Regions from separate parts of the Paenibacillus sp. OAS669 genome, predicted to be linked through region 1. Evidence: a T-box and tRNA genes for the amino acid it is inferred to sense, from the RefSeq annotation. Region 1 holds a T-box; the other holds one or more tRNA genes.
What was found. The T-box of region 1 lies ahead of metG (methionine--tRNA ligase). A T-box ahead of a tRNA ligase gene usually reads a tRNA of that ligase, here a tRNA-Met.
Positions count from the first base shown of each region.

Region 2: it has a tRNA-Met gene. The T-box ahead of metG (methionine--tRNA ligase) is inferred to sense a tRNA for this amino acid. The anticodon was not compared.

Region 1 is NZ_JADBDR010000013.1:197,443-202,773, forward strand. It holds gene GGC63_RS25100 (polysaccharide deacetylase) at 1-347, opposite strand, end outside; gene bcp (thioredoxin-dependent thiol peroxidase) at 553-1,023, opposite strand; gene GGC63_RS25110 (serine hydrolase domain-containing protein) at 1,090-2,382, opposite strand; gene GGC63_RS25115 (hypothetical protein) at 2,535-3,215, opposite strand; T-box leader at 3,448-3,738, shown strand; gene metG (methionine--tRNA ligase) at 3,790-5,331, shown strand, end outside.
Region 2 is NZ_JADBDR010000025.1:32,392-37,722, reverse strand. It holds gene spoIIE (stage II sporulation protein E) at 1-830, opposite strand, end outside; tRNA gene GGC63_RS32520 (tRNA-Met) at 1,475-1,548, opposite strand; gene GGC63_RS32515 (S1 domain-containing RNA-binding protein) at 1,787-2,311, opposite strand; gene GGC63_RS32510 (FtsB family cell division protein) at 2,526-2,864, opposite strand; gene yabQ (spore cortex biosynthesis protein YabQ) at 2,887-3,456, opposite strand; gene yabP (sporulation protein YabP) at 3,453-3,737, opposite strand; gene GGC63_RS32495 (RNA-binding S4 domain-containing protein) at 4,124-4,393, opposite strand; gene GGC63_RS32490 (HU family DNA-binding protein) at 4,393-4,665, opposite strand; gene mazG (nucleoside triphosphate pyrophosphohydrolase) at 4,745-5,331, opposite strand, start outside.

The DNA.
Region 1 (5,331 bases):
ACCAAATCCGGATGCGACTTTGCCTCGCCTCCCAACACGAAGAAGGTGGCCTTCACATCTTCTTTCTTCAGAATGTCCAATACTTTGCCCGTCAAGGGGCTAGGTCCGTCATCAAAAGTCAAATAAACCGTGGGCTGCTCCGGCGATACGTATTCTTTATCCTTCCATACCATTTTGCCGGACTTGAGTTCATTATACAGAGCGTGGGCGCCTAAGCTTCCTTCATCGCTATCCGCCGCATAAGCTGATGCTTCGGGAACCGGAATTAACACTAGAGAACTAAGCAGCATGATGGCCAGCAGAAAGCCGGCTCCGCGAATAAAAAAAGCTCGCAACGAGTTGAACATGGTGGATCCCTCCGCATAATCTATTAATTTGACTTACTAGACTATATGGGAGACCTCTGCATCATATGCCTCAATAATTGTTATTTATGTGGTAAAAAAAGAGCAGCCTTGCCCGGGACAGGCAGCTGCTCTTAGGAGTTACGCTTGTTTCATGTTTCATAGAAAAGGACCTTCTTATAGAGGCGGTCAGACCGCTTCGAAACTATCATGACAAGTTATTCTTGATAAATTCCAGCGCTTCCTCGACATGATGCTTGATTCTTACCTTACGCCACTGCTTTACCAAGATTCCGTCTTTATCGATAATAAATGTGGATCGCTCCACACCCATATATTGTTTGCCGTATAAGGTTTTCAGCTGCCAAACCTCGTACAGCTCGGCAACCCGGTGATCCTCGTCCGATAGCAGCAGGAACGGCAGGCCGTACTTTTCGATAAACTTGGTATGCCGGTTCCCCGGATCCGGACTGATCCCTATAATCACCGTGTTCTGTTCCTCGAACAAATCCGCACGGTCCCGCAAATCGCAAGCCTGCGTGGTGCAGGTTGGTGTCATATCCTTCGGATAAAAGTAAAGCAATACATGCTTTCCCCGAAAATCGAATAGCTTGACAGGCTGTCCGCTGGAGGAAGGCAGCTCAAAATCTGGCGCTTGCTGTCCGCATTCCAATGTCATAAGTATTCTCCTTTGTAGCGTATGTCACGTCGAGTATACCGCTATTAAGGATTTTTCACAAACGGCTCAGCGCACAGACGATGTTTCCTTGAATGATTGTAAGGATGCCTTCAGCTTAGCCAAGCCTGCATCGTTCGACTCTATCGGCTGGTCGGACCGGACAGCGGCGATAGCTTGGATAAGCATTCGCTCCGGCATGAAATCATCCTCATGATTGGATGCTGTAATAGCCATGATCATATCGATGTCAGGGACTACGAAAATTCGTTGTCCGCCCGAGCCTGCCGCATAGAATACGTCGTGATGAACCGGTGTCTCCCCGGGAACGACGATAGCCTTCAGCCACCATAAGTATCCAAAGCCGCCCTCCGAACCGTCATCATACATTTCGGTCGCCTGCTGCAGGACGGATGCTTCCACCCATTCTCCACTCACAATCTGATAATTCTCCCATCTGCCATGATGCAGGTACATGAGTCCGAATTTGGCCATATCCCTGCAGGTCATATGGAGTCCCCAGGCCCCTATAAGATTGCCCTGCGGATCCTGCCCCCAGGATACGTTCGTAATGCCCATAGGATCAAATATGTTGATTTTGGCCAGTACGCTGAGCGGAATACCAGTCGATTTCTGTGCAAGAACGGACAGCAGATGGGCATTCCCGTTGCTGTATCTGAACATGGTGCCCGGTTTGGCCGCCATGGGCCGCTCCAGAATATACCGGCCCCAGTCCGGCGAATGGTCCATTTCGTAAGAAGAACGCTCCTGCCTGTTGTCCCAGTCAATACCCGATGTCATGGAGAGCAGCTGCCCGATAGTAATTTTCGATTTCAACGGATCGAGAGGCATTTCGGGAACCAGCTCCTGTAAGGTCTGGTCCTCTCTTAATGTACCTTGATCTACCGCCATACCGATCAGTGCGGATGTAACGCTTTTCGTAACCGAGAACATCGGGTGGCGTTGATCTGCGTCCCAGTCACGGTTATACCCCTCAGCCGCCAAATAGCCGTTACGAACCAGAACGAATCCGTCAATCTGCTCGTCCTTAAATTCTTCGACCATTTGCGCAAGAGCGGCCGAATCGAGCCCCAGCTCTTCGGGCGCGGCCGATCTCCATTCTTCTGTCGGCCAATAATCAAGCTGCTTCTCTTTGCGTATATGTTCAATAATCCCTTCCTGTGAGTAAGGAATGCTCTCCTTGGAAGCCTTCGTTACATAAGGAGTATTGCCTTTGCCTGATGGAGTTGCGGCAAGCATATTGGATAATAAAAATTTCGAAGCCGAATGACCTTGCATGGCTTTCGCTTTTGCTTTGGCTTGTTGCTGGGATTTATTTTTTTTCTTGTTTCTTTTTAGCATGAATTCCCCTCCAAATCCTATGGATAAATCCGATTAAATGTAGCATCTGTAGCCATTCTCTCTTTTATGTGGCAGCAGCGCTTCCGCCCTTTTTCCGGGCAAATAAGGCAATAGGCCCCCCCATTTTTCACGAGCGGCCTGATGCTGTATGGTTATTTTTTTGTAATAAGGCTTTGAAGAGACGGAGTCAGTTCATCCTTCAGCTTCGCTATAAGCTGTTCGTCCGTTATCCCCTTGCCGGAGGCAATCTCCGAAAGGCTTTTGCCGTCCTTCAGCTCCTTTTTGAGCTCCTGCTTGGTTATTCCCAGTGCTTCGGCCAATTGCTCAGCCTTCAAGGATTTCCCCAGCTTTACCGGCAGCTTCGTTTTTTCCGTATGCTCTTTGGCCTGGTAGCCTGCTTCATTGACAATTTTCTGAATCTGCTGAGCCACCTTTTTGTTCAGTGAATCGGCTTCCTCCTGGGTAATCTGGCTGCTTGCCAGTGCATTGTTAATAATGCCTGACGTCTCTTCCTTCAGCTTGCTTATTAATTCCTCAGGGCTTTTCCCTTGCTCTGTCGCAACACTCGCCAGCGATTTGCCATCCTTGAGCGCCTCGTTCAAGTCTTCATAATCCATGTCCAGAATCCCCGACGCCTTAACGACGATGAGATTCAACTCCAGATTGACGCGCTTGGACAGCGGCACAGAGGTATTAACCGGAGCCGTAATGACCGTATCAGAATCGCTGTCATCGTCGGCATAAGCCGGATGGGTGATCATTCCGCCGAATCCGGTAATCAGCAAAGCTGCGGCTACCGTTCCCGCCATCATTTTTTGTTTCATGGATTTCATCGTTCTCTCCACCTTATCCGTAAAATGCTTCTCTTTATTTGTGAAAGCTGACTTTCTCTTACAAAGACCATTATAGAGCCCAGTTATGAACTAACTTTTACGCCAACATGAATGCCAGCTTAAAGTTTGCTTAAAATTCCCAAATTACGGCTTGCGAGATGAGATGAATTTATCCGACAGCCCATTGATAAAAAGTGAATTTCTGGATATAATGGTTCATCAAAGGAATACGACAAAGGCAGCGAAGAGAAAGAGTAGTGGGATTCCCTTCTTTGAACAGAGAGCTCCGGCAGCTGAAAAGGAGTAAAGAAGCATCCGACGAACATGGTCTCTGAGCCGTGCATCGAAATCCGTTCCGCTTGAACTTCAAGCTGGATGGAAGTAGGCTGCACCGGGGGCGCCCGTTAAAGCGCTAGGGTATAATCACCTTAAGTTAAGGTGCCGTACCTGAAGAGGTCCGCTTGCTGTGAGGCGCGGATAAATTGAGGTGGTAACACGTGAGTAGATAGCTCTCGTCCTTTTTGGGGACGGGAGTTTTTTTGTTATTCAACTACTATTAGGGAGGAATAAATTCATGACTATTTTTATTGGAGGCGCTTGGCCGTATGCAAACGGTTCTTTGCACTTGGGGAGAGTGGCAAGCTTGCTGCCGGGAGATATTTTGGCCCGCTATTTCAGACAAAAAGGAGAAAAAGTGCTCTACGTGTCGGGCAGTGACTGTCATGGAACACCTATATCCATCCGGGCTGGCCAGGAAGGGGTTGAACCGTCAACCATAACGGACCGGTTCCACGAGGAGTTCACGGAGTGCTTCCGAAAGCTTGGTTTTTCCTACGACCTTTACACGCGGACCGACCATCCGTTTCATCACAAGGTGGTGCAAGAGCTGTTCTTGAAGCTGTTGGAGCGAGGTTATCTGTATAAGCAAGCGGTTGAACAAACATACTGTCCGGGATGCGACCAATTTTTGCCGGACCGCTATGTGGAAGGGCTTTGTCCGCACTGCGGAAGCCAGGCGAGGGGAGATCAATGCGATGCCTGCTCCGCCTTGCTTGACCCGCTGGAGCTTCGCGAACCGAAGTGCAAGCTATGTAAGCAGTCGCCGGACGTAAAGCATACGGATCATTATTTTCTCGCGTTATCCAAGCTTCAGGAGCAGTTGCAAGCCTATGTGAAACAAAGCACAGGCTGGCGAGACAACGCCGTTCAGCTGACGATGCGGTACTTGGAGGAAGGTCTGCACGACCGCGCAGCGACCCGCGACTTGGCATGGGGGATCGATGTTCCTCTCGAAGGCTTCGAGGGTAAAAAAATTTATGTATGGATCGAAGCCGTCAGCGGCTACTTGTCAGCCAGCATGCAGTGGGCGGCAGAGACGAATTCGGACTGGGAGCCGTTCTGGTCGGAGCAAGCGACGGCTTATTATGTGCACGGGAAGGATAACGTCCCTTTCCATTCCTTGATTCTTCCCGCGATCCTGCTCGGTACAGGCCCTCTGCATCTTCCCGACCGCATCCTGTCGAGCGAATATTTAACGCTGGAAGGCAGGAAGTTCTCCACGAGCCGCAACTGGGCCGTCTGGCTGCCCTACATGCTCGAACGGTACCAGCCGGATTCCTTACGGTATTTCTTGACGGTGAATGGGCCGGAGCAGCGTGATACGGATTTTTCATGGAATGCCTTCATTCACAGCCACAATGGCGAGCTTCTCGGCGCTTTCGGCAACTTCGTCCATCGCAATCTCATGTTCCTGATGAAATCCTTTCATGGAGAGGTGCCTGATGGGCAAATGGATGAGACGGTTCGCGTGCGGCTGGAGGCATTATATACTCAAACCGGAGCTCTGCTTGAGGCCGGGAAGTGCAAAGCGGCGCTTGAGAACCTCTTTGCCTTTGTCCGCAGCGCCAACAAATATTTCGATGAGCAGAGGCCCTGGCTTCAAGTCAAGGAAGCTCCCGCTGCCGGTGCGAATACCTTATACACCTGCGTACAGATCATCGCCAACCTGTCGAGCCTGCTTGCACCCTTTCTGCCGTTCTCCTGCAGCAGCATCCGTTCGTTCCTTGCCATCAAGGAGCCTTCCTGGAGCTATTTCGAGGCTCCATCCGGTACCCGG
Region 2 (5,331 bases), on a different contig from region 1:
AGAATAGATGAGCCCAGCAGCATGCCGAGCGATACCGCGAGTTTGTTTCCCTCCTTCAATAAGCCTGCCAGCATACCGGCAAAAGCGAGAAGACTCATCTGGTAGATGGCATTGGTATTGGCAAGACTAAGGATTAATCCGGTAATGACCCCGACGGATGCCCCTAACGGAGCCCCTCCTACCAGGGCGAACAGTAATATGAGATAGCGTGACAGTACATGCTCTACGGTAACCGGCCCCACCAACCAGCCCACAGTCCCTGTCATCACGGAAGCGAGAAGAATAATAAGACATATGACTTCCTCGTTCTTTAAGCTGTAATTTTTGCGGGTTAAGGTAAACACCGGAATCGCCTGCAAAAAGATATGCGTCAGTATGAGGCTGAGCAGCGACTCCACTCCAATCATCAAGAACGCATAACCGCTCAGCTGCGTATTGACCAAGCTGGCAAAGAGCTGGACGAAGAAGGTGGAGAAAAATACAATGACCGGTGCATAAGAAATATCGGATCGTTCAAACCTCTCGACCCCTTTTTGGATGAGAAGAAAGACGAGCATCTGTGCAGCAATATAGCCTGCGTGTGCAGGAGCAGCCGAGAAGATGCTGCCGGCCAGCAGGAAGGTCCCCGTCCAGAACAGCAGCTCCCTTCGCAAGAAATACATAACCGCAAAGAAGGCTACGGCGAACGGCGCCAGCTGATCCAGGATCATTGCCCTTCCCAATAAAAATGCCATAAACAAAAGAAGAATGGACCATTTTTTGGCAACGACGGATTGAACCAAGCGATTTTCCACGACGATGCTGGTAATACGGCTTTTCCCTGATTGCATCCAACGACTCCAAACGATTCCAACTTGACCGGCATTTAATTTTCTTTGCATATTTCCTGAACACCACCCATAGACTATTTAGTGGTTCTAGTATATGGGCAGTCTACTATAAAGTTTGTCAGAATGAGTTGGTAGAGCAAAAGTTTTTTCCGACAAAAAAAAGAAGCAGGGCCGAGTCGGCGCCAGCCCTTATATAGACAGCCGTGAAGGACTATGGCAGGGTATGGAATTTATCACGTACCCAAACAAGCGTTCGTCTTATAACTGGTCAAGCCTCCTCTATTGCCGTTACATGGTGTCGATTCACCGGGGGCCCGTTAACGATACGACAAAACTACTGAAACGTGATTCATCGGCCGACATGAACTGGGATATTATTCCACAACTTATCATTCCTCTGAGCACAAAACGGTCAAATGGGCAAGATTCGCCCGAAACGTCTCACCACTTGCCATGGAATGACACGAATTCTGCCAGAGCACGGAGCAAATAACGAAATTGCTGAAAAAAAATAGCTTCGCAAAGCAGGCATTGGCATCGAAGCTGGTTCAGGTATTTTGGATGAGCCACAAAATGCTACATGACAACGAAAAACACCCTTCCCGAAATCGGATTTCGGAAAGGGTGTCTTCTTGTATCTTCTATAGCGGCGAAGGGGATCGAACCCCCGACCTCACGGGTATGAACCGTACGCTCTAGCCAGCTGAGCTACACCGCCACAACAATCAGAATTATATACTACCGCCGCAGCGTTTGTCAAGATAGCTGGTGTTAGACCCCACAAAGTGGGGTTTTAGCTTCGATGCTGATTCAAGTACTTTGCGGGGAGCCCCGAATGAACCCCACAAAAGTGAGGATTTGGCTTCGATGCTGATTCAGATCTTTTTCCGTGAAGTCTTATAGAGTTAAAAAAACCGTACAAGCATTCACATGCCCGTACGGCTTACTTTGTATCATTAATCGCGTCGTGCTCCTCGGCCTCCACGTTTACCTTCTGTATTCTTCTTCAGGGACGAAATACGTTCTTCGCTATCTTTCAAAAAGCGTGACACTTTGTCTTCGAATGTTAACTTGCCAGCAGGAGGTTTACCCCCACGGCCACCACGGTCGCCTCCACGGCCACCAAAACCGCCGCCACCGCCTCGTGGTCCACGATCTCCACGATCGCCGCCGCCAAAATTGCCGCCGCCACTGGAACCGCCACTAGGTCTTTCAAAACGAGCGGGCCTCGCTGTTTCTACCGGTTTATCTACGGCTTGCTTAATCGATAACCCGATTTTGCCGTCTTTGTCCACATTAATCACTTTGACGGTAACCATGTCATTCAACTTCAGATGATCATTAACATCTTTAACATAGTTGTCTGCTATCTCCGAGATGTGCACAAGGCCGGTACCGCCCTCAGGCAGCTCTACAAACGCCCCAAAGTGAGTAATGCCCGTTACTTTTCCTTCCAGCTTGCTGCCCACTTCAATTGCCATAAAGTAAAATGTTCCTCCCTTAAATAATTGAGAAAACCTCTATCGAGGCCTTTCGAAGATGAGCGACCGCGCTTAGAGGTAGGCCTTATTGCCAATAAGATACAGCCCGTAAAAAGATAACGAGACCATTCTTACGATGGTAACAAAAACCCTGACAATGCAGATTATAACGTACTGGCCGCAATACGGTCAACAGAAGGATTATGACACTTGTTTACTTTTGTTCCTTCGGGACATAAAAGAGAGTTTCTCCCTGCTTCACGTAGTGCAGCTCTTTTCTAATTTTTTGTTCCAAATATTCAGGATCGTTCAATCTTGCTATCTCCCGCTTGCTGTCCTGGTTCACCTGCTCGGTTTCCTTCTTCTTCTGCTCCAGAGCAATCACTTTCTCGCTGCGGTCCTTTAGCTTATCGATCTGATTCCACAGAGTTACACCAGCCCAGCTCATAAAGCATGCAAAAATAATGAGGACTAACCGGCGTCTCCGAAAAGAGCCTTTGTTATTCGGTTTCGGTTTTGTCTCTTTGCTTACTGCCGGAACTGCTCGCGTCAACTGTGCAATCCTCCTTATCCGGTCAAAAAAAGCGACGAAAGAATGACGCAATGCTTCGACCTGCTTGGTTTACCCATGTAGGCATACGGAACCACTTGCCGAGCGGCCTCACGAGCCATAGCAGCAATTTCCACATAGGATAGAGTAATTGTAGCATAACTTTATACAGGAAAATAGCTATGGCCAGTAAAAATCCTAAAAACACGACAGTAGCCCTATATAGCCAAATCGACGGAATGATAATAAATACCCGGAACAGCCGTATTCCCAAACGGATCGTTGCCTGAACCAATCGGATCATCCACATAATGACACGAATCACCGTTCGGCTAAACAGCAGAAAGTAAATCCCCACCCCAACAAGCAAGCCGATAAAAATAAACATCCGCACTTGTCCCAAATTGCTCATGTAGAGCAGCTTGAAAATAAGGAGCGTCCCGATGCACCAAAAGAAGATGTCAAGGAGGTAATAGGCATACCGGGGCGCTCGAAGCTGGCCGGCCAGCACCCGATACAGATCGAAAAGTCCGCCTAGCGAAAGTCCCCCAAGAAGCATCATACCCATCGTGACGAATTGAACCTGAAGGGTCACTTAAACAGCTTACCGAAAAATCCCTTGGGCTTACCTTGGGAGTTTGTGTCCAAATAGGCCAGCTCGTTCACCAAACCTTCAATCGCAACCAATCCCTGCTCCAAACTCAAGTTTTTGATATGCAGGTTCTGCCCCTTAATCATAAGATAGCCAAACTCGGTTTCCAGCAAAAATTCCTCACTATCAAAGCTCTCTACATTCATGACGCCGGATACTTCAAGCAGCTTACGGTTGAGCATCTTGATTTCTTGGCGTTTTACTTTTCCCGGCTCGATTGCCATGATACGATCCCTCCTGGCAGCTTTGCTCGTGAATGAACAAAGGATTACATGTTTCGGCCAGGCTGCGGGCCAGTGTAACGACCTCCGGTCGCTGTTGAAAACGGGTTCCTTGATCATAAGATTTTTTCTGGTACAACCCGTTTTCAAAGGCGACACGTAAACTCTCCGGTTCGTTACACTGCCCTCCGCCTTATGAAACATGGAATCATCAAGCATTCACGAGCAAAGCTTGTTTACTTAAAAATATGGAGGGATGTCCCGAAATAGAACCAAAATAACCCCACAAAGTGAGGCCCGGAATTGGAAGCTGATTCACCGCCAAATAGACATCATCTAACTCTATTAGGGGGTCAAAAAAGAGACTGAAGGATTCAGTCTCTTTAGCGTTACCATAATTCGGTTTTACGAGCTTCCTCGCTAAGCAGCGTGTACATAGCAGCCGCATCTTCCTTACGGGTCGATTCGGATAGCTGTTCTACACGCACGGTTACGATTTTCTGGCCGAACTGAATTTTCAGCTCGTCGCCGACCTTAACCGCACTGCTTGGCTTGGCGTCCTTTCCATTGATCCAAACACGTCCTTGATCGGACACGTCCTTGGCGACCGTACGACGCTTGATCAGCCTGGACACCTTGAGAAATTTATCAAGGCGCATTATTTTACCGCTTCTTTAAGCTTGTTACCTGCTTTGAAAGCCGGAACTACGGATTCAGGAATGTTGATTTCTTTACCGGTTTGCGGGTTGCGGCCCGTACGTCCGGAACGCTTGCGAGTTTCGAAGGTGCCAAAGCCGATAAGTTGTACTTTGTCGCCGGTGGAAAGAGCTTCGGTTACTTCGCCCAGGAAGTTGTTCAGAACGGTTTCAACGTCCTTCTTGGTCATGCCGCTTTTCTCAGCGATGTTGTTAATCAAGTCTGTTTTGTTCATGGATACATTTCCTCCTCAAAATAACACTAATGCTATGTATTCTTTGTTCATCAGGAAATTCCTGCTAGCCGTTGTCGATTTATAAAACTTTTTTTGCTTCCTGCCACAAAGATTCCATCTCTTGTAAATCAGTTTGGTCAAAAGATTTACCCTTTAAACGCAGCTGCCGCTCGATATAGCCAAAACGGTCAAAAAATTTGCGATTGGCGTCAGACATGGCTTCTTCGGGCTCGATCTTCAGGAAACGGGCCAAATTTACAATCGAGAACAGCAGATCGCCGAGTTCTTCCTGCTGTTCTTTCTTCGACAAGGAGCTGATAGCTTCCTGCAATTCGACCAGCTCAGATTCGACAACTTTCAACACATCGCCCAGCTCCGGCCAGTCAAAGCCGACGGCCGCCGCCTTCTTCTGCAGCTTGTAGGCTTTCATGAGTCCCGGCAATTCGCGAGGAACGCCGGATAGAATAGGAAGCTCATCCGGATCTATGCCCTTACGGCGCTTCTCCTCCTGCTTGATCTGCTGCCAGTTGCTTAACGCCTCGTCTGCATCCTCGGCCTTCATTTCTCCGAATACATGAGGATGCCGTCGAATCAGCTTCTCATTGAGCCCCGCAATGACATCCCATACGGTAAACCCGCCTTCCTCCGCTTCGATCTGGGAATGAA